DNA from 2 places in the Mycoplana sp. ABR4_002 genome. Region 2 is predicted to be linked to the other one. Evidence: riboswitches for the same ligand, from Rfam matches in the RefSeq annotation. Region 2 holds a riboswitch; the other holds the start of a gene.

Region 1 (10,732 bases), 3.5 Mb from region 2:
AGTAGTGTGCGCTTAGGACTTCAGGAGTTCTCATGGTTCCCAAGATTACCGTGGTCGAAGACGAGGAGGCGCTCAGTGTCCTCCTGCGCTACAACCTCGAGGCCGAGGGCTTCGAGGTGGACACGATCCTGCGCGGTGACGAGGCGGAGATCCGCCTGCAGGAGCGCCAGCCGGACCTGCTCATCCTCGACTGGATGCTGCCCGGCGTATCCGGCATCGAACTGTGTCGCCGCCTGCGCCAGCGCACCGAAACCGAACGCCTGCCGATCATCATGCTGACGGCGCGCGGCGAGGAGAGCGAGCGGGTGCGGGGTCTTGCGACCGGCGCCGACGACTACGTGGTCAAGCCGTTCTCGACGCCGGAACTGATGGCGCGGGTCAAGGCAATGCTGCGCCGCGCCCGACCGGAAGTCGTGGCGACCCTTCTGAAGTGCGGCGACATTGAACTTGACCGCGAGACGCATCGCGTCCATCGCCGCAGCCGCGAGGTGCGGCTTGGCCCGACCGAGTTCCGCCTGCTCGAATTCCTCATGTCCTCGCCAGGCCGGGTGTTCTCACGCTCGCAACTGCTCGACGGGGTCTGGGGCCACGACATCTATGTCGACGAGCGTACCGTCGACGTCCATGTCGGACGCCTGCGCAAGGCGCTGAATTTCTCCAACATGCACGACGTCATCCGCACGGTGCGCGGTGCGGGCTACTCGCTGGAAGCCTGACCGTCGCTTCGGCTGGAAACGAAAAACGGGCCGTGCGGCCCGTTCTCGAATTGTCGTCTGTCGCGTCCAGGAGACTGGCGAGTCCCTCAGCGTCCCGGGTCCTTCAGCGAGCCCGGCGCCGTTCGGCCGACGGCTGATAGGCCATGCGCTGGTGGTAGACGCAATAGGGTGAATTGTCCGGGGATTCGTTTCCGCAGAAGTGGAAGTCGTCCTTCAGCGGGTCGCCGTTCGGCCACTTGCAGGTCCGCTCCGTCAACTGGGTCAGTTCCAGGCGGCGCGACATCGGCACGACGACGTTGGTGTTGAACCGCGTGATCGGCTGTTCGTCGTAGTCGAAGGCGATCTCTTCCTTGACCACGGTTGCGCCGGCCGGACGTGCGACCGTGCGGGTCGCGACCCGCGGCGCGAAGCTCGCCGGGCGCGACGTGGAGGCGGGGCGCTTGGCACGGGTTGCGGTCGGCGTGCCGCCGGCCTTCGCCCGGCCGGGGAGGGCGAGGCGATGGACCTTGCCGATGACCGCGTTGCGGCTGACGCCGCCGAGCTGTGCTGCGATCTGGCTGGCGCTCAGTCCCTCGGACCAAAGCTTCTTGAGCTTTTCGACCCTCTCGTCTGTCCAGTTCATGTGATCGCCTCCGTTCCGGCTCCTGCAGGGAGAATCCTTCCCCGTGGCCCCGGATGGTTCCGGGGCGCAGAACGCCCTGATACTGTTGGTGACTAGGTCCGCCGCATGCAGTCTAGCAATTGATCTTTAACCTACTGACAGGGTGACTCCGTGACAAGAGTCGCCGGAATCCGGCCGAATCGATTTTCCAGTTTTCCCCAACTTGCTCGTGCGGTGTGACTCGCTTGCGACACTTCGGCCGAGCATTTCGAATCCTGACGTTGCGGTAGATTAAGGCGGATTGACATGGCGTGCATTTGTTGACATCGCCCGTTGAAATGCTGATAGTGCGCCCGCCGCCGCAAAGGCGGCGTTTTCGCTTTTTCTCGCGTGGAAACGGCAGAAACAGAACAGATTTCCGCATCCGCTGCGAAGGAGATACGCGCCATGGCCGATGCCACGCCGCTTTACGAGACCTATCTGCGCGCGCCGCTGCGTTTTGAGCGCGGTGAGGGCGTCTGGCTGGTCGCCGAAGACGGTACGCGGTATCTCGACTTTGCCGCCGGCGTCGCGGTCAATTCGCTCGGCCATGCGCATCCGCACCTGGTCGAGTGCCTGAAGGCCCAGGCGGACAAGGTGTGGCATCTGTCCAACCTCTACGAGGTGCCCGGGCAGGAAGTCCTTGGCAAGCGCCTGACGTCTGCGACCTTTGCCGACAAGGTGTTCTTCACCAACTCCGGCGCCGAGGCGCTGGAGTGCGCGATCAAGACGGCACGGCGCTACCAGTTCGCCAAGGGCTACCCCGGCAAGTTCCACGTGATAACCTTCGAGGGGGCGTTCCACGGCCGCACGCTGGCCACGATCGCCGCCGGCGGCCAGGAAAAGTATCTCGAGGGCTTCGGGCCGAAGGCCCCGGGGTTCTACCAGGTTCCGTTCGGCGATCTGGCCGCCGTCAGGAATGCGATCACCGAGGAGACCGCCGCGATCCTGATCGAGCCGGTGCAGGGCGAGGGCGGCATCCGGGTGGTGTCCAATGAGTTCCTGCGCGAGTTGCGCGCGCTCTGCGACGAATACGGACTGTTGCTGATCCTCGACGAGGTCCAGACCGGCGTCGGCCGCACGGGCAAACTGTTCGCCCACGAGTGGGCGGGGGTCACGCCCGACATCATGGCGGTCGCCAAGGGCATCGGCGGCGGCTTTCCGCTCGGCGCCTGCCTGGCGACGGCGGAGGCGGCCTCGGGCATGGTTTCGGGCACCCACGGATCGACCTATGGCGGCAATCCGCTGGCCATGGCGGTCGGCAACGCCGTGCTGGACGTGGTGCTGGCGGACGGATTTCTCGACCACGTGCGCGACGTTGCCCTGGTGATGCGCCAGGGCCTGGCCTCGCTGAAGGACCGGTACCCGGACATCATCGAGGACGTCCGCGGCGAGGGCCTGATGCTCGGCATCAAGGCGAAGGTGCCGTCGGCCGACCTGCTGAAGGCGGTGCGGGCGGAGAACCTCCTGCTCGTCCCGGCCGGGGAGAATGTCTTGCGCCTGCTGCCGCCGCTTGTCGTCTCGGTCGACGAAGCGCGCGAGGGGCTGGCGCGGATCGAACGGGCGGCGGAGAAGCTCAGCGCCTCGCAGAAGACGGCCTGAGGCGAAGGCCGACGGCGAAACACAGGACTGACAGCATGGCAGGTACAAGACACTTCATCGACCTCTCCGCCATGACGGCCGAGGACCTCCGCACGATCATCGACGATGCCCGCACGCGCAAGGCGGCCAACAAGGCCGGCGCCGAGGACAAGCCGCTGTCAGGCAAGATGCTGGCGATGATCTTCGAAAAGCCGTCGACCCGCACGCGCGTGTCCTTCGACGTCGGCATGCGCCAGCTCGGCGGGGAGACGTTGTTCCTCTCCGGCACGGAAATGCAGCTCGGCCGCGCCGAGACGATCGGCGACACGGCGAAGGTGCTGTCGCGCTACGTCGACGCGATCATGATCCGCACCACCGACCACTCCCGCATGCTGGAGATGGCCGAGCATGCGACCGTGCCGGTGATCAATGCGCTGACCGACCTGACGCACCCCTGCCAGATCATGGCGGACATCATGACCTTCGAGGAGTATCGCGGCCCGATAAGGGGCCACACGATCGCCTGGACGGGCGACGGCAACAATGTTCTGCATTCCTTCATCGAGGGCGCTGCGCGCTTCGGCTACCGGATGAACATGGCGGTGCCGCTCGGTTCCGAGCCGGAGGACAAGATCCTGAACTGGGCGCGCAACAATGGCGGCGACATCATGCTGTGCCACGATGCCGACAAGGCGGTCGCCGGCGCCGACTGTGTCGTCACCGACTGCTGGGTGTCGATGAACCAGGAGCACCGCGCCCGCGGCCACAACATCTTTCAGCCCTTCCAGGTCAACGAGGAACTGATGCAGAAGGCGCACAAGGACGCGCTGTTCATGCATTGCCTGCCGGCGCACCGCGGCGAGGAGGTCACCGACGAGGTCATCGACGGGCCGCACTCGGTGGTCTTCGACGAGGCGGAGAACCGCCTGCATGCGCAGAAGTCGATCCTTGCCTGGTGCATGAACGTCATCTAGGTCGGGCGGCAGCGCTCTTGAAAACCGGGGATGCCGCCCCGATGTAAGGCGCAACCCGCCGCGATGCCTGTTGGCATCGAGCCGCCTGTTGTGAAATCATCCGGCCGGTCACGGCATCGAATCACGAAAGATCCCACCCGCCGCGGGCAGATGTGACCAGCATCGGGCCGATGCGGCGTATGGCGTTGAAGGAGCGAATGATGGCCCAGCCAGCCCCGAAACTTGGCGAACTCGACTATGCCGGCGACGACCAGGTCGTGCCGTTTCAGGTAGAGGGCCTGGATGTGCGCGGCCGCGCGGTCCAGCTAGGGCCGATGCTCGACGCCATTCTCGAGCGTCACGACTATCCGCTGCCGGTTGCGCGGCTGCTGGCCGAAGCGATCGTTCTGACCGTGCTGCTCGGCACCTCGCTGAAATTCGAAGGCAAGCTGATCCTGCAGACAAAGAGCGACGGTCCGGTCGACCTGCTCGTTGCGGACTTCTCCAGCCCGGAAAGCGTACGCGCCTATGCCCGTTTCGACGCCGACGCGCTGGCGGCGGCAGTGGCGGCCGGCCGATCGGCGCCGCACGAGCTTCTCGGTGAGGGCATCCTCGCCTTCACCATCGATCAGGGAGCGCATACCCAGCGCTATCAGGGCATCGTCGCGCTTGACGGGCACACGCTTGAAGAGATTGCCGGAACCTATTTTCGCCAATCGGAACAGATTCCGACGCGCGTGCGGCTGGGGGTTGCCGAACTCTTTGATCGCGATGCCGGCGGCAAGTCGCGGCACCGCTGGCGCGCGGGCGGCGTGGTGGCGCAGTTTCTGCCGGACGCTCCGGAACGCATGCGCCAGCCTGATCTTCCGGGCGGCGACGGCGAGGAGGTCGGACACAAGATCGAAGAGGACGACAAGTGGGCCGAGGCGCGCAGCCTTGTCGAGACGATCGACGCCGACGAACTGACCGATCCCAATGTCGGTACCGAGCGGCTGCTGTACCGGCTGTTTCACGAGCGCGGCGTTCGCGTCTATCCGACCCAGAAGGTGGTGGACCGTTGCTCCTGTTCGCGCGACCGGCTGAAAGCCGTGCTGTCCGGACTGTCGGCGGAGGACATCGAGTACTCCGCAACCGATGGTCACATCGCGGCAACCTGCGAGTTCTGCTCGACGACCTACCGCTTCGAGACCTCCGAAGTCGCCTCGTCCTGACGCCGCCACGCGGCGGCGGTCCGACGGACGCGCCAGGTTCGTCTGTCGCGGTAGCGGTCACTCCATGGTGTCAGTTTAGGGTGCGGGCCTGTCCGGGCGCGTCGAGCGAGAAGGCGGGGATTGCGACCTCGAAGGCGTCGCCGGCCGGGGTCTCCATCCGGTAGTGCCCGAACATCACCCCCGACGGCGTGTCGAGCGGGCAGCCGGACGAGTACTCGTAAGTATCGCCGGGGCCGAGCACCGGCTGCTCGCCCACCACGCCCGGGCCGCTCACTTCGTCGACCAGTCCGTTCTGATCGGTGATGTGCCAGTAGCGTGTCATCAGCTTGACCGTGATATCCGAATGGTTGGCGATGACGATGCGATAGCCCCAGACATATCGGCTGTCGTCCGGGTCGGATTGCTCCTCCAGAAAGTAGGGCTCGACCGTCACCTCGATATCGCGGGTTAGCGCTCTGTACATTCCGACGCCTTGATGTCACTTGTTCGCATGAGCCGGGATCATACACCCGAAACATTTACAAGTCGGGCAATGTCTTCGACGGTCAATGTCCGCCGTTTGTGGGATTGCTGTTCGGGCCGGATCGAACAGATGAGCGAAGGGGCGTGGAACGGCCGAGCAGCCAAAAGCGGTGCGCGGCCGTTCCGGAAGCATCAGGCCTTAACCTTCTCCAGCGCCTGGGCGAAGTCTCCGACCAGATCCTCACTGTCCTCGATCCCGGCCGAAAGTCGGATGGTGCCGGGTGAAATGCCGAGTTCCGTCCGGGCCTCCTCGCTCAGGTTCTTGTGTGTGGTCGTGCCGGGATGCGTGATCAGGCTCTTGGCGTCGCCGAGATTGTTGGAGATTTCCACGATCTCGAGGGCATCCTGCAAGGCGAAGGCGGCGTCCTTGCCGCCCTTGAGTTCGATGCATACCAGGGTCGAGCCGCCGCTCATCTGCCGCGCGATCAGGTCCGCCTGGGGGTGATCCTTGCGGCCGGGATAGATCACCCGCGCAACCTTCGGATGCCCGGCGAGGAAGTCGGCGACGCGCGAGGCGTTCTCGGTCTGCTGGCGTACGCGCAGCGGCAGCGTCTCGACGCCCTTCAGCAGGGTCCAGGCGTTGAACGGCGACATGGCGGGGCCGGTGTGGCGGAAGTAGTCCTGCAGGCTCTCCTCGATCCACTGCTTGTCGGACAGCACGATCCCGCCGAGGCAGCGTCCCTGGCCGTCGATGTGCTTGGTGGCCGAATAGACGACGATGTGCGCACCAAGTTCCAGCGGCTTCTGGTACAGCGGCGTGGCAAAGACGTTGTCGACCACGACCTTGGCGCCGATCTGGTTGGCCAGCGCCGACACCCCGGCGATGTCGACGACCTCGAGTGTCGGGTTGGTCGGGCTTTCCAGGAAGAACACCTTGGTGTTCTTGCGGATCGCCCTTTCCCAGTTGGCCAGGTCGCGCCCGTCGACCAGGGTGCATTCGACGCCGTATTTCGGCGCGAGCGTCTCGACGACCCAGCGGCAGGAGCCGAACAGCGCGCGGGCGGCGACGATGTGATCCCCGGCCTTCACCTGGCAGAGGATGGCGGCGGCGACCGCCGCCATGCCCGAGGCCATGGCGCGGCCGTCTTCCGCGCCCTCGAGCAGGCACATGCGCCGCTCGAACATGTCGTTGGTGGGGCTGCCGTAGCGGGCGTAGATGAAGCCTTCGGTCTCGCCCTTGAAGCGTGCCTCGGCCGCCGCGGAGCTCTCGTAGACGAAGCCCTGCGTCAGAAAGATCGCCTCGGACGTTTCGGCGTGCTGGGAACGGGAGGTGCCGCCGTGGACGAGCTGGGTTGCCGGGCGCCAGGACTTGCTCATGAGATCATCGCCTTCCAAAACAAAAAAACCGGCCGCAAAAAGCAGGCCGGTTCGACACCCGGCCTTTTTAGCTACTTGTTTAACGTGGCTGCAAGCCGACCGGCCAAATCACCACGGGATAATCCGGTCCATACTGCCTGGCGGCGCTTGCGTCAATTGCCCGCATTTGGTTTTGTCGGCAAGTTTCTAAGGATTGGCTCATGGCACGTGACACGGGAATTCTGGCGGACCGCGCCATCAGGGCACTGTTCGACGGCGGCAGGCTCGCAAGCGAGGCGGCTCTGGATCCGGACCAGGTCCAGCCGGCCAGCCTCGATCTGCGCCTCGGCTCGAAGGCCTTTCGCGTCCGGGCGAGCTTTCTTCCCGGGCCCGCACATCTCGTCGCCGACAAGCTCGACCGGCTGAAGCTGCACGTGATCGACCTGTCCGAGGGCGCGGTGCTGGAGACGGGCTGCGTCTACATCGTGCCGCTGATGGAACGGCTCGATCTGCCCGCCGGCCTGTCGGCCTCGACCAACCCCAAGAGCTCCACCGGTCGTCTCGACATCTTCACCCGCGTCATCACCGACCGCGCGCAGGAGTTCGACAAGGTGCCGGCCGGCTACAAGGGGCCGCTCTACCTGGAGATTTCGCCGCGCACCTTCCCGGTCGTCGTGCGGCGTGGCTCGCGCCTGTCGCAGATCCGTTTCCGCAACGGCAACGCGATCCTGTCGGATGCCGAACTGCTCAAGCTGCATTCGTCCGACACTCTGGTGGCCAGCGAGGCGCCGAATGTGTCGGGCGGCGGCATTGCGCTCTCGATCGACCTCAAGGGGAGCGGCCCGGACGGGCTCGTCGGCTACCGCGGCAAGCATCACACCGCCGTCGTCGACGTCGACGAGAAGAACCAGCACGACGTGTTCGACTTCTGGGAGCCGCTGTTCAGCCGCGGTCGCAACGACCTGATCCTCGATCCGGACGAATTCTACATTCTCGTCTCGCGCGAGGCCGTTCACGTGCCACCGCTCTACGCCGCGGAGATGACGCCGTTCGATCCGCTGGTCGGCGAGTTTCGCGTCCACTACGCCGGTTTCTTCGACCCCGGCTTCGGCCATGCCGCCGCCGGCGGCAGCGGCAGCCGCGCCGTGCTCGAGGTCCGCAGCCACGAGGTGCCCTTCATTCTGGAGCACGGCCAGATCGTCGGCCGCCTTGTCTATGAGCACATGCTCGAGCTGCCGGAAAGCCTCTACGGGTCCGGTCTCGGCTCGAATTACCAGGCCCAGGGCCTGAAGCTGTCCAAGCACTTCCGCGAGGGCTGAGCCGACCGAAATGCGATCGTCACGGGGCCGCAGGGTCACTTCCCGCTGATGCCGCGACCGGGTGCACGCACCTGGTGGGGCGCCAGAACGTTCAGCCGCGATCGTCGGCCAGACGTTGCCTGATCAGGGCTGCGATCCGTTCGGTCTCGCGCGGTGGTGCGTACTGGTAGGGGGCAAGCTCGCCGGCGAACGGCCGCGTCAGCCGCAACGTCTCCTGCAGGTCCCGATGATACCACTCGAACTTCTCCAGCCTTTCGCCGGAGATGGGTGTGAGGTCGAGCGCATAGACCGGGCGTCCTGTCGACAGGGCCTCGCACGGCATTGTGATCGAGTCCTTGGCGATCAGGAACGCGTCGGCGGCCGCGACGTAGTCCACATAGGGGTTTTCGCCCTTTCTGTCCCACACATGGATGTCGGGTGAACGGAGCCTGCCGAGCACGCTCAGCGTCTCCTCGCTGGAGCGGCGCGACACCGATATCAAGACCCTCCAGCCCTTCCGAGCCAGCCCTTCCGCGGCGGCGGCGATGGTCGCGTGCGCGGCAGTGTCATAGTCGTAGGCTCCGTTTGCCCCGCCGACGAAGATGGCGACGACCTTCTCGCCCGAAGGCGCGTAGACCTGCCGCGCCGAATGCCGACGGCTCTCCCAGAACGCGGTGGAAAAGCGATGGGGAACACCGAGCATCTGATGATAGTCGGGCCGCCCGTCGAACTCCGGCCGCCAGTCGTGGCGCGACACGAAAATCATGTCGTAACCTTCGACCTTGGGGTTTTGGAGATGAACCGCCAGGGGCCTGTTGCGATAGGCCTGCTTCATCTTCAGCACCCGCTTTTCGGAGCGAAAGCCGCAGGAGACGATCAGGTCCGGCGCGGGCTCCGCGCGCCGAAAAATCGGCGCATCGAAAATCCGGCGCAAGCCACGTCCGGGAACAACGATCTTTTCGACAGGGCTTTCATCGAAATGGCGGGCAACGGCGACGCACTGCGACAGGGTCCCGATCTTCGGCTCGCTCACGGTCCAGGCGACCACCATCTGCTACTCCGTTCCTCGGCGTCTCGATGGGCGTGGAAGAACTGCAGTCAGCGCTTCAAGTCAAGGGCTGCCCGCATCGTACGGCGTGACGGACCGGTTCCGGTCGGAGCCCTACGGCTCGCGGATGGCGCTGTCGAGGCCGCGGATCAGCGGATAGAGGAAGTAGGACATGACGGTGCGCTGGCCGACCTTGATTTCGGCCGAGACCGTCATGCCCGGCAGCAGCAGCACCGGCTCGCCCTCGGAGCGCAGCGTGGTGTCGGCGAGCAACACGCGGGCCTTGAAGTAGGGGACGGGCGGCTGCCCGGCGATTGCGTCCTGCTGGGTCGGGCTGAAGGCATCGCGACTGATCGTGCGCACCGTGCCGGAGGCCGTCCCGAACTTCTGGAACGGATAGGCGTCGATCTTGATCCGCGCCTCCTTGTCCACCGCCACCCGCCCGATGTCGCGCGTGTTGATCGAGACCTCCGCCTCCATCGGCACGTTGAGGGGAACGAGCGTCACGATCGGCTCGGCCTCCTTGACGACCGATCCGACCGATCGTTGCGCGAGATCGAGCACCACCGCGTCCGCCGGGGCGGTCAGCGCCACCATCTCGCGGCGCAATTCCATCTTCTTCAGTTCCTCGCTGGCGGCGTCGCGCTGGTTGCGCAGTTCGACCAGTTGTTCCATGGCCGCGCGGCGGAAGTCCTCGACAAAGGCCTGCCGGTCGGCCTGCAGCTTGGCCAGCATGTGGTCGGCCTCGGCCGCCCGTCCGCGCAGCGCGGTCAGGTCCGCCTCGACATCGAGCCGCGCGTCGCGCGCGCCGAGGAAGTTGATCAGCGAGCCGCTGTCCTTGCGGTAGAGCGTCTCGCGGGCACCCTCAATGCGGCTGAGGTTTTCCCGCCGGTTCGTCAGCACTTCCTGCTGGTCCTTGCTGGAAGCAATGGCCGCGACCTGGCCGGCGATCTGCTGGTCGTAATTCTCGACCTGCGCCGTGTAGAAGGCGCGCCGCTGCACGAAGAGCTGCGCCTGCAGCACCTCGTCCGGGGTGGCGCCGGCAAGGGCCGTGTAGTCGGAGCCGTCCAACTCGGCCTCGATGCGTTTGACCTGGGCGTCGAGGGCCGAGAACTTGGCGCCCTGCTGGTCGACGTCCGACTGGCTGAAGGTCGCATCCAGCATGGCGAGCGTCTGGCCGGCCCGGACGATATCGCCGTTGGCGACGTCGATCGAGCGGATGATCGAGGTCTCCAACGGTTGCACGACGATCGTCGGCTGCGTCGTGATCAGCTTGCCCGGCGCGATCACCACCTCGTCGATCTTCGACAGCGTCGCCCAGAGGATGCCGGCCAGGATCAACGCGGTAACGCCATAGAGCGTCAGCCGCGCCACCTTCGGCGGGACTTTCTCCTCCAGCTCCACCGCGTCGGACTGGAATTCGGCGATGACCGCGGGGCGCGGCAGCCGCACCACCAGCTCGGAGCC
Region 2 (10,732 bases):
TGATGATGTCGGAAGACGGCCAGTTCTGCCGGCACGGCGGCGTCGACTGGGGCGAGATGCGCGGCGTGGTCAACGACGCGCTCGAGGGCGAGCCCACGCGCGGCGCCAGCACCATCCCGATGCAGACCGTCAAGAACCTCTATCTCTGGAACGGGCGCTCCTTCGTCCGCAAGGCGCTCGAGCTGCCTCTGGCCGTCACCGCCGACTTTGTCTGGAGCAAGAAGCGGCTGATGGAGATCTATCTCAACGTCGCCGAATGGGGCCCCGGGATCTACGGCATCGAGGCCGCAGCCCGGCATCATTTCGGCGTGCCCGCCAAGAAGCTGTCCCGTCGGCAGTCGGCGCTGCTCGCCGTCTCCCTGCCCAATCCGATCGAGCGCAACGCCGGCAAGCCCGGGCGCGGCCTGAAGCGCCTCGCCGGCGTGATCGAGCGACGCGCCAGCCGCTCCGGCGAATACATCAAATGCCTTTATGATTGAGTTCAGGCCTTTTCATTTGGCGACGGGCGGGCGGGCCGATAGGGTCGCCGCCGCTTCCGGCCTCAAGGGAACCTCCATGTCCGACCTCGTCCTCTACATCGGCAACAAGAACTATTCGTCATGGTCCTTCCGCCCCTGGATCGCCATGGAGGCAGCCGGGATCCCCTTCACCGACCGGGTCATTCCCTTCGACTTCGCCGCGGGCAATCCCACCTTCAGGGAGCTTTCGCCGACCGGGCGCGTGCCGGTGCTGCACCACGGAGCGGTGCGGGTGTGGGAATCGCTCGCCATCATCGAGTATGTCGCCGAGCTTCGTCCCGAGGCCGGCATCTGGCCGGGCGACCGCGCGGCGCGCGCCGAGGCCCGCTCTGTATCCATGGAGATGCTTTCCGGCTTCCGGGCGCTGCGCAACGCCTGCCCGATGAACATCCGCCGGCCGCAGCGCGCCATCGACCTGCCGGAGGGCGTGATGGCCGACGTCGCGCGCATCGAGACGATCTGGCGAGAAGCGCTGCGGCGCTGGGGCGGCCCCTTCCTCTTCGGCGCCTTCTCCGCCGCGGACGCGATGTTTGCGCCGGTCGTCAACCGGTTCCACACCTACCGGCTCACCTTCGATCATGGCTCGCTTGCCTACATGGACCGCGTCATGGCCCACCCGGCCTGGAAGAAGTGGGAGGCGGCGGCGCTGGCCGAGCCCTGGATCGTGCCGGAAGACGAGGCCTGAGGCGGGCTCGCAGCCCAGTTCGCAAGCCGTTATAGTCCGCCAGAGGAGGACCGATGATGGCCGAGACGACGATCCGCCTGGCGCAGTCCGAGGCCGACTACCGGGCCTTCCTCGAACTGATCGGCGAGTACACCGACTGGTGCCGTAGCCGCTATGCGGCGGACGGCTGGTTCGTCGAGGCCGCCTTCGGCCATCAGTCGCTGGGTGCCGAGCTCGAGATGCTTCCCGCCATCTACGGTCCGCCGAACGGCCGGACGCTGCTGGCAACGTCCGGCGAGGCGATCTGCGGCGCCTGCGCCTTTCGGCGGCTGTCCGAGGATGCCTGCGAGATGAAGCGCCTGTTCGTCCGGGTCCGTTTCCAGGGACAGGGCCTCGGACGGAGACTGGCGCAGGCCGCCATGGCGGCGGCACGCGGTGAGGGCTACAAGATCATGCGCCTCGATACGGCGAACCGGATGGCAGAGGCGATCGCGCTGTACCGCGCGCTGGGCTTCCGCCCCTGCCCGCCCTACCACCTTTATCCCGAGCCGCTGATGCCCTACATGCTTTTCATGGAGAACGCGCTCGACGGCACCGCGGGGCCGGATGGCTGAAGGTCTGGGCGGACCAGTTCCCGCCGGCGGACCGCCTCCATCGCTGCCGCGGAAAAAATGCGGCGGGGGACTGGTCAAGCGGGGCGTTGCCATGTATAAGCCCGCGAAATTTCCGAGATAGATACACGTCTCTTTCGGCCACTGTCACTGGCCATGGATGTGTTTGCCCGTTCAGTGGAGTAGTGAAATGGCTGTACCGAAAAGAAAAACGAGCCCGTCCAAGCGCGGCATGCGCCGCTCCGCCGACGCCCTGAAGGCTCCGACCTACATCGAAGACAAAAACTCCGGCGAGCTGCGCCGCCCGCACCATGTCGACCTGAAGACCGGCATGTACCGCGGTCGCCAGGTGCTGACGCCAAAGGAAGGCGCATAACCTCTTTCGGTGCGCGCGAATTGAGAATGGGCCGGCATCGACCGGCCCATTTCTTTTGACGCTTCTGCGCCTGGACCCTTTGCCGGCCCTCAGCCCAGATTGTCGAGCTTCGACTGCAGCGCGCGAAGCTGCTCCTTCAGATCGTCGATGTCCTTTGCCTCGGCCTTCTTCGTCTCTTTCGGCTGCGGCGCGCTCATGAACGGCGAGAACATCTGCATCGCCTTGTGGAACATCTCGGTGTTGCGCCGCACCTGCTCCTCCACCATCTGCATCGGCACCTGCAGGTTCTTGCCAAGCGGCGTGTCGCCGAAGGCCTTGTTGATCTGCTCGCGCATCTGCGCCTGCTGGTCGGTGAAGGCCTGCATCGAGTGCTCGAGATAGCTTGGAACGACCATCTGCATCTGGTCGCCGTAGAAGCTGATCAGCTGTCGCAGGAACGAAATCGGCAGCAGCGTGTTGCCCGTCTTCGACTCCTGCTCGAAGATGATCTGCGTCAGCACCGAGTGGGTGATATCCTCGCCGGTCTTGGCGTCCTGGACGACGAAGTTCTCCCCCTTCTTCACCATCACCGCAAGATCGTCGAGAGTTACATAGGTGCTGGTCCCGGTATTGTAGAGCCGCCGATTGGCGTACTTCTTGATCGTGATCTGACCGTCGTTCTTGGCCATCTGGGTCTCCTCATCCCCTCATTTCCAACCGCTCCCTGGTGAAGCGAGTATCCGCAAAAACGCTGCCGTTTCAAATGAATTGTGCATTGCGGCGGAAATTGCTGCGCAATAAATCCGCCGCACCGCGACCACCCGGGGCAGGCGCCTCTGGGCGGAGCGACAAGGCGTTTGACTCTCCCCCGAAGCTTTGCCAGTTTGGCCTTGAGACGGTTGTCGCAGGACCGCCCCGGTCGCCTGCGGCACCCCCCATCGGGATCCTGGACGGGCCGGCAGCGCTCCTCCGGGAACAGAGGAGCGAGGAACATCCCATGAGCACCCCGTCGATCGTCATCGCCAGCGCGGCCCGCACCGCCGTCGGCTCCTTCAACGGCGCCTTTGCCAACACCCCGGCGCACGAGCTCGGCGCGGCGGCGATCGCCGGCGTCCTCGAGCGGTCCGGCGTGTCCGCCGCCGAGGTGGACGAGGTGATCCTCGGCCAGGTGCTGCCGGCCGGCGAGGGCCAGAACCCGGCCCGCCAGGCGGCGATGAAGGCCGGCGTCCCGCAGGAGAAGACCGCCTGGGGCATGAACCAGCTCTGCGGCTCGGGCCTGCGCGCCGTGGCGCTCGGCATGCAGCAGATCGCCACCGGCGATGCCAATATCATCGTCGCCGGCGGCATGGAGTCGATGTCGATGGCGCCCCATTGCGCCCACCTGCGCGGTGGCGTGAAGATGGGCGACATGAAGATGATCGACACGATGATCAAGGATGGCCTGACCGACGCCTTCTACGGCTATCACATGGGCGTCACCGCCGAGAACATCGCCAGGAAGTGGCAGCTGTCGCGCGAGGAGCAGGACGTCTTTGCCGTCGCCTCGCAGAACAAGGCCGAGGCTGCGCAGAAGGAGGGCCGGTTCAGGGACGAGATCGTTCCCTTCACCGTCAAGACCCGCAAGGGCGACATCGTCGTCGACAACGACGAGTACATCCGCCACGGCGCCACCCTTGACGCCATGACCAAACTGCGGCCCGCCTTCGACAAGGACGGCACGGTGACCGCCGCGAACGCATCCGGCCTCAATGACGGCGCCGCCGCCGCCCTGCTGATGAGCGAGGCGGAAGCGGCCCGCCGCGGCATCCAGCCGCTCGCCCGCATCGTCTCCTGGGCCACCGCCGGCGTCGACCCGCAGGTCATGGGTACCGGCCCGATCCCGGCCTCGCGCAAGGCGCTGGACAAGGCCGGCTGGAAGATCGCCGACATCGACCTCGTCGAGGCGAACGAAGCCTTCGCGGCGCAGGCCTGCGCCGTCAACAAGGACCTCGGCTGGGACCCGGCCATCGTCAACGTCAACGGCGGCGCGATCGCGATCGGCCATCCCATCGGCGCCTCCGGCGCGCGCGTGCTCAACACGCTCCTGTTCGAGATGAAGCGCCGCGGCGTATCCAAGGGTCTGGCGACGCTTTGCATCGGCGGCGGTATGGGCGTGGCCATGTGCGTCGAGCGCCTGTAGGCCTCCACTTACAGGGCCGGCTCCTGCCGGCACGCGCATTCCGGGAGCGCCGCGTTCGCGCGGCCCCCGACCCAAAGAAAAGATTGTCCAAGGGGAGGTGCACACATGAGCAGGGTAGCATTGGTCACGGGCGGCACGCGCGGCATCGGCGCGGCCATTTCGATCGCGCTCAAGCAGAAGGGCTACAAGGTCGCCGCCAACTACGCCGGCAACGACGAGGCCGCCAGTGCCTTCAAGGCAGAGACCGGCATCGCCGTCTACAAGTGGGACGTCTCCAACTACGAGGCCTGCGTCGAGGGTGTCGCGAAGGTTGAGGCCGATCTCGGGCCGGTTGAGGTGCTCGTCAACAATGCCGGCATCACGCGCGATGCCATGTTTCACAAGATGACACCGCAGCAGTGGGGCGAAGTGATCGGTACCAACCTCACCGGCCTGTTCAACATGACCCATTCGGTCTGGGGCGGCATGCGTGACCGCAGCTTCGGACGGGTGATCAACATCTCCTCGATCAACGGCCAGAAGGGGCAGATGGGCCAGGCGAACTATTCCGCCGCCAAGGCCGGCGACCTCGGCTTCACCAAGGCGCTTGCCCAGGAGGGCGCCGCCAAGGGGATCACCGTCAACGCGATCTGCCCGGGCTATATCGGAACCGAAATGGTGCGTGCCGTCCCGGAAAAGGTGCTGAACGAGCGCATCATCCCGCAGATCCCGGTCGGCCGCCTTGGCGAACCGGAGGAAATCGCCCGCTGCGTCGTGTTCCTCGCGGCCGACGACGCCGGTTTCGTCACCGGCTCGACCATCTCGGCCAACGGTGGCCAGTTCTTCGCCTGACCGCGCCACGCGTCGAGGCGAAATCATCGGCACGGCCGCGATCGGTTGATCGCGGCCGTGCCCTTTACGGAAGGCCTGGCCATCCTATATGGGGCTCCGCAACGCCAGCGCAGGGCAAGAGCATGCAGTTTTCCGGAACAGCCGACTACGTCGCCGACAAGGACCTGATGGTTGCCGTAAACGCGGCGATCCGGCTCGAGCGCCCGCTGCTGGTGAAGGGCGAGCCCGGCACCGGCAAGACCGAACTGGCGCGGCAGGTCGCGGCCGCCCTCGGCCTCGATCTAATCGAGTGGAGCGTCAAGTCGACCACCAAGGCCCAGCAGGGCCTCTACGAATACGACGTCGTCTCGCGCCTGCGTGACAGCCAGCTCGGCGACGGGAAGGTCAACGACGTTCGCAACTACATCCGCAGGGGCAAGCTCTGGCAGGCCTTCGCCGCGCCGCGAAAGACGGTGCTGCTCATCGACGAGATCGACAAGGCCGACATCGAGTTCCCGAACGACCTGCTGCAGGAACTCGACCGGATGGAGTTCCACGTCTACGAGACGGGCGAGACGGTTTCGGCGGTCAACCGGCCGATCGTCATCATCACCTCCAACAACGAGAAGGAACTGCCGGACGCCTTCCTCCGCCGCTGCTTCTTCCACTACATCCGCTTCCCCGACGCCGAGACTCTGTCGCGCATCGTCGAGGTGCACTATCCGGGCATCCGCAAGGCGCTGCTGTCGGCCGCCCTGTCCGTGTTCTTCGACCTTCGCGAGACCCCGGGTCTGAAAAAGCGGCCGTCGACCTCCGAAGCCCTCGACTGGATCCGGCTGCTCGTTGCCGACGAGGTCGAGCCGGCCGACCTGCGCAGCGATCCGAAGACCATGCTGCCCAGGCTCCACGGCGCCCTTCTGAAGAACGAACAGGACGTGCACCTGTTCGAGCGGCTGGCGTTCATGGCGCGGCGCGAGGGATGAGGCGGCGACGGCGCGCCGGAATTGATTTTCGCGCGCGCAGGCGCTATCTAGGATGCCTTCGTGGTGATTTGGCCGGCCGGCTTGCAGCCACGTAAAACAAGTCGCTAAAGGGCCGCGAGAAGAACCTTCCGTGGACCGGTCGCGACAAAGTCGCCGCCGGTCTTTTGTTTTTGTCGAGTGAGCCATGCCCATCAAGATCCCAGATACGCTGCCCGCCTTCGAGACCCTCGTGCACGAGGGCGTGCGGGTGATGACCGAGACGGTGGCGGTCCGGCAGGACATCCGCCCGTTGCAGATCGGGCTGCTCAATCTCATGCCGAACAAGATCAGGACCGAAATCCAGATGGCCCGCCTCGTCGGCGCCTCGCCGCTGCAGGTGGAGCTGTCTCTGGTGCGCATCGGCGCCCACCGGGCAAAGAACACCTCGGAGGACCATCTGCTCGCCTTCTACGACACCTGGGAGGAGATCAGCCACCGCAAGTTCGACGGCTTCATCATCACCGGCGCCCCGATCGAGACGCTTGCCTACGAGGACGTCACCTACTGGGACGAGATGAAGCGGATCTTCGACTGGACCGATACCCACGTCCATTCGACGCTGAACGTCTGCTGGGGCGCGATGGCCGCGATCTACCACTTCCACGGCGTTCCCAAGTACACCCTTGACGAGAAGGCGTTCGGCGTCTTCCGCCACCACAACCGCAATCCGTCGTCGGTCTTCCTCAGCGGCTTCTCCGACGATTTCCAGATTCCGGTCTCGCGCTGGACGGAAGTGCGGGCCGAGGACATCCGCAAGCGCCCCGGCCTGGAGATCCTGATGGAATCGGACGAGACCGGCGTCTGCTTCGTGCAGGAGAAGGCGGGAAAGCGGCTCTATGTCTTCAATCATGTCGAATACGACTCGACCTCGCTGGCCGAGGAATACTTCCGCGATGTCGATGCCGGTGTCCCGATCAAGATGCCGAGCAACTACTTCCCCCACAACGATCCGTCGATCGCCCCCTTGAACCGCTGGCGCAGCCATGCCCATCTTCTGTTCGGCAACTGGATCAACGAAATGTACCAGACGACGCCATACGACCTGGAGAGGATCGGTTCGGAGGGATGAGCGGATGCACGGCCTCGTAGTCAGACCGCTGGCGTCGGACGACGCGGACGATTGGCGCCGGCTGTGGACCGCCTATCTCGCCTTCTACGAGACCGTCCTGCCCGAGGCGATCTTCCGCTCCACCTTCGCCCGCCTCACCGGCGAGGGCAGCAATGAGAGTGCGGGCCTCCTCGCCGTCCTCGACGGAAGGCCGGTCGGCCTCGCCCACTACCTGTTCCCACCGGTCCTGCTGGACGATCGGCAATGTCTGCTACCTGCAGGATCTCTATGCCGATCCTGCGGTGCGCGGCACGGGCGTCGGCCGGGCTTTGATCGAGGCGGTCTATACCAGGGCCGCGGCGGCCGGCGCGCCGGAGGTCTACTGGATGACGCAGGAGTTCAACGCCACCGCTCGCCGGCTCTATGACCGGATCGCCGTCAAGACGCCCTTCATCGTCTACCAGAAGAACGTCTGACCCCATGTTCGTTTCCTTCTTCCTCGCGCTCCGGGCGGCGCAGGTTCCCGTGACGCTCCGGGAGTTCCTGATGCTGCTTGCCGGCCTGGAGGCGGGAGGCGCCGGTTTCGACGTCGAGGCCTTCTACTACCTCGCCCGCAGCACGCTGGTGAAGGACGAGCGCTTCATCGACCGCTTCGACCGTGTCTTCGCGCAAAGCTTCGGGGGCGTCGAGGCCGTGTCCGGGACCGGGACCGCCGCGATCGAGGGCCGGATCCCGGCCGAATGGCTGGAGAAGCTTGCGGAAAGATACCTGACGGACGAAGAAAAGCGGCTGGTGGAAGACCTTGGTGGCTTCGACCGGCTGATGGAGACGCTACGCCAGCGCCTGGCCGAGCAGAACGGCCGGCACCAGGGCGGGTCCAAATGGATCGGCACCGCAGGAACGTCGCCGTTCGGCGCCTTCGGCTACAATCCTGAAGGGGTGCGCATCGGCCAGGACGTTTCCCGCCACCGACGCGCCGCCAAGGTCTGGGACCGGCGCGAATTCAGCGACTACGACGACAACGTCGAACTCGGCACCCGCAACATCAAGGTCGCGCTGAAGCGGTTGCGGCGCTGGGTCCGCGAGGGCGCGGCCGAGGAGGTCGACCTGCCCGGCACCGTCCGCTCTACCGCGCAGCACGGCTATATCGACGTCGTGACCCGGCCCGAGCGCCGCAACGCCGTCAAGCTCCTGATGTTCTTCGATGCCGGCGGCTCGATGGAATCCCATGTCCGTACGGTCGAGGAACTGTTCTCGGCGGCCCGCGCCGAATTCGGCCTGATGGAGCACTTCTACTTCCACAACTGCATCTACGAGGGCGTGTGGCGGGACAATCGCCGCCGGCGCGCCGACGTCACGCCGACGCCGGAGCTGATCCGCACCTACGGCAGCGACTACCGCGTGATCTTCGTCGGCGACGCGGCCATGAGCCCCTATGAGATCACCCATGCCGGCGGCTCCGTCGAGCACTGGAACAGGGAGGCCGGCGCCGTCTGGCTGTCCCGCCTCACCACGCATTTTCCCCGCGCGGCGTGGCTCAATCCGGTCAGCCAGGGCCATTGGCGCCACACCCAGTCGATCGCGCTGATCCACCGGCTGATGGACGGGCGCATGTTCCCGCTGACGCTGTCGGGCCTGCAGGCGGCGACCAGGGAACTGTCACGCTGAAGGCGCCGGGACGCCGCCCTGAAAAAGTATGATCTTTCGGATTGCCCCGGGCCGGGTTTTGCCGCAGGTTGCGGAGCGGCCGCAGGGAGGCCGGGAGGGTCAATCGGTGAATGCGGAAAATGAACTGTTCGGCCGGCTTGCAACGGGAGAGCCGGTCTATCGGGTCGCGCTTTCGGGCGGCGGGCTGACGGCCAGGGTCATTACCTGGGGCGCCGTGATCCAGGACCTGCGCCTCGACGGTCATCGGCCGCCGCTCGTGCTGGGCTTCGAGCAACTGGCGGACTACCTCGCCCACTCGCCCTATTTCGGCGCCACGCCCGGCCGCAACGCCAACCGCATCGGCGGCGGGCGCTTCGCCCTCGATGGCACGACCTACCAGCTCGAACGGAACGAGCGCGACCGGACCCATCTCCACGGCGGCAGCGACGGCACGGGCCGGCGCAACTGGGAGGTCGTCGAACAGTCTTTCGACCGCGTGATGCTGCGCATCGTCGATCCGGCCGGTCGCGCCGGCTATCCCGGCACCTGCACCATCACCTGCTGCTACCGGCTTTGCGACGACGGCACCCTGTCGGTGGTCTATGAGACGATCACCGATGCGCCGACGATCGCCAATGTCTGCCAGCACAGCTATTTCAACCTCGACGGCACCGGCGACGCGCTCGGGCACGACATCATGGTCGCCGCCGACCACTACCTGCCGGTGGACGAGGACCTGATCCCGACCGGCGAGGTCCGCGCCGTCGATGGCACGCCCTTCGACCTGCGCAAGTTCACGCCGATGCGCAGGCAGACCGAGCCAACGGGGGTTCCCTTCGACCACAATTTCTGCCTGTCCGCCGCGCGCCGCGGCAAGACGGCGGTTGCCCGTGCCCGTAGCGCCGCCTCCGGCCTTTCGATGGAGGTGCGCACGACCGAGCCGGGGGTCCAGCTCTATACCGGCGCCAAGATCGCCGTGCCAGTACCCGGGCTCGAGGGGCGACGGTACCGCCCCTATTCCGGCTTCTGCCTGGAGACCCAGGCATGGCCGGACGCGGTCAACCACCCGCAGTTCCCCGCGGCCGTGCTGCGCCCGGGCGAAACGCTGCGGCAGGAGACCGACTACGTGTTCAGCAGGGACTGAGCGGCATCGCCGGCTGCCGCCAACGCATCGAAGGGAGACGATCATGACCAAGCAGACAGTGGGTTTCATCGGCCTCGGCCTCATGGGCCAGGGCATGGCGGCGAACATCTTGGCCAAGGACTACCCGCTGGTCGGCATGGCGCATCGTAACCGCGCCCCGCTCGAAGCACTGCTTTCCAGGGGTGCGACCGAGGCGAAGTCGCCGCGCGCGATGGCGGCGGGCTGTGACGTGATCGTGCTGTGCGTCACCGGCTCGCCCCAGGTGCTCGACGTCGTCGAGGGCGGTGACGGCATCGCCTCCGCGGGTCGGCCGCTGACCATCATCGACTGCTCGACCTCCGACCCCTCCGTCACGACCGCGCTGGCGGGGCGACTGGCGGAGAAGGGCATCACCCTGCTCGACGCGCCGCTCGGGCGCACGCCGGCCGACGCCGCCGCCGGCACCCTCGACGTCATGGTCGGTGGCGCCGACGCTGACGTCGAACGCATCCGCCCGATCCTCGACTGCTTTGCCGGCCGCGTGATCCACACCGGTCCGACCGGCACCGGGCACACGATGAAGCTGCTCAACAATTTCCTGTCGATGGGTTATGCGGCGCTCTATTCGGAAGCCCTGATGCTCGGCCGCAAGGCGGGGCTGACGCCGCAGACCTTCGACAGCGTGATCCGCGGCGGTCGGATGGATTGCGGCTTCTACCAGACCTTCTTCCGCTGGGTGCTGGAGCGCGATCCGA

Evidence for each region. Region 2 has a riboswitch for S-adenosylmethionine ahead of metA (homoserine O-acetyltransferase MetA). Riboswitches for the same ligand answer to the same signal wherever they lie in the genome.
Region 1: it holds a riboswitch for S-adenosylmethionine, as region 2 does, so the genes downstream of both, ACXAGF_RS02070 (O-succinylhomoserine sulfhydrylase) here and metA (homoserine O-acetyltransferase MetA) in region 2, are expected to answer to the same signal.

Annotation. Positions count from the first base shown of each region.
Region 1 covers NZ_JBSWVO010000001.1:418,951-429,682, forward strand. Annotated here, with positions in the region: gene phoU (phosphate signaling complex protein PhoU) at 1-5, shown strand, start outside; gene phoB (phosphate regulon transcriptional regulator PhoB) at 33-716, shown strand; gene ACXAGF_RS02045 (GcrA family cell cycle regulator) at 820-1,338, opposite strand; gene ACXAGF_RS02050 (acetylornithine transaminase) at 1,765-2,958, shown strand; gene argF (ornithine carbamoyltransferase) at 2,994-3,911, shown strand; gene ACXAGF_RS02060 (Hsp33 family molecular chaperone) at 4,112-5,101, shown strand; gene apaG (Co2+/Mg2+ efflux protein ApaG) at 5,172-5,564, opposite strand; gene ACXAGF_RS02070 (O-succinylhomoserine sulfhydrylase) at 5,756-6,940, opposite strand; SAM riboswitch at 6,987-7,065, opposite strand; gene ACXAGF_RS02075 (2'-deoxycytidine 5'-triphosphate deaminase) at 7,141-8,238, shown strand; gene ACXAGF_RS02080 (mitochondrial fission ELM1 family protein) at 8,330-9,268, opposite strand; gene ACXAGF_RS02085 (HlyD family type I secretion periplasmic adaptor subunit) at 9,380-10,732, opposite strand, start outside.
Region 2 covers NZ_JBSWVO010000001.1:3,910,316-3,921,047, forward strand. Annotated here, with positions in the region: gene mtgA (monofunctional biosynthetic peptidoglycan transglycosylase) at 1-479, shown strand, start outside; gene ACXAGF_RS18660 (glutathione S-transferase family protein) at 556-1,203, shown strand; gene ACXAGF_RS18665 (GNAT family N-acetyltransferase) at 1,260-1,796, shown strand; gene rpmF (50S ribosomal protein L32) at 1,984-2,169, shown strand; gene phaR (polyhydroxyalkanoate synthesis repressor PhaR) at 2,259-2,837, opposite strand; gene ACXAGF_RS18680 (acetyl-CoA C-acetyltransferase) at 3,146-4,327, shown strand; gene phbB (acetoacetyl-CoA reductase) at 4,433-5,158, shown strand; gene ACXAGF_RS18690 (AAA family ATPase) at 5,281-6,120, shown strand; SAM riboswitch at 6,171-6,248, shown strand; gene metA (homoserine O-acetyltransferase MetA) at 6,305-7,228, shown strand; partial or broken gene ACXAGF_RS18700 (N-acetyltransferase family protein) at 7,233-7,683, shown strand; gene ACXAGF_RS18705 (vWA domain-containing protein) at 7,688-8,875, shown strand; gene ACXAGF_RS18710 (aldose epimerase family protein) at 8,982-9,998, shown strand; gene ACXAGF_RS18715 (NAD(P)-dependent oxidoreductase) at 10,042-10,732, shown strand, end outside.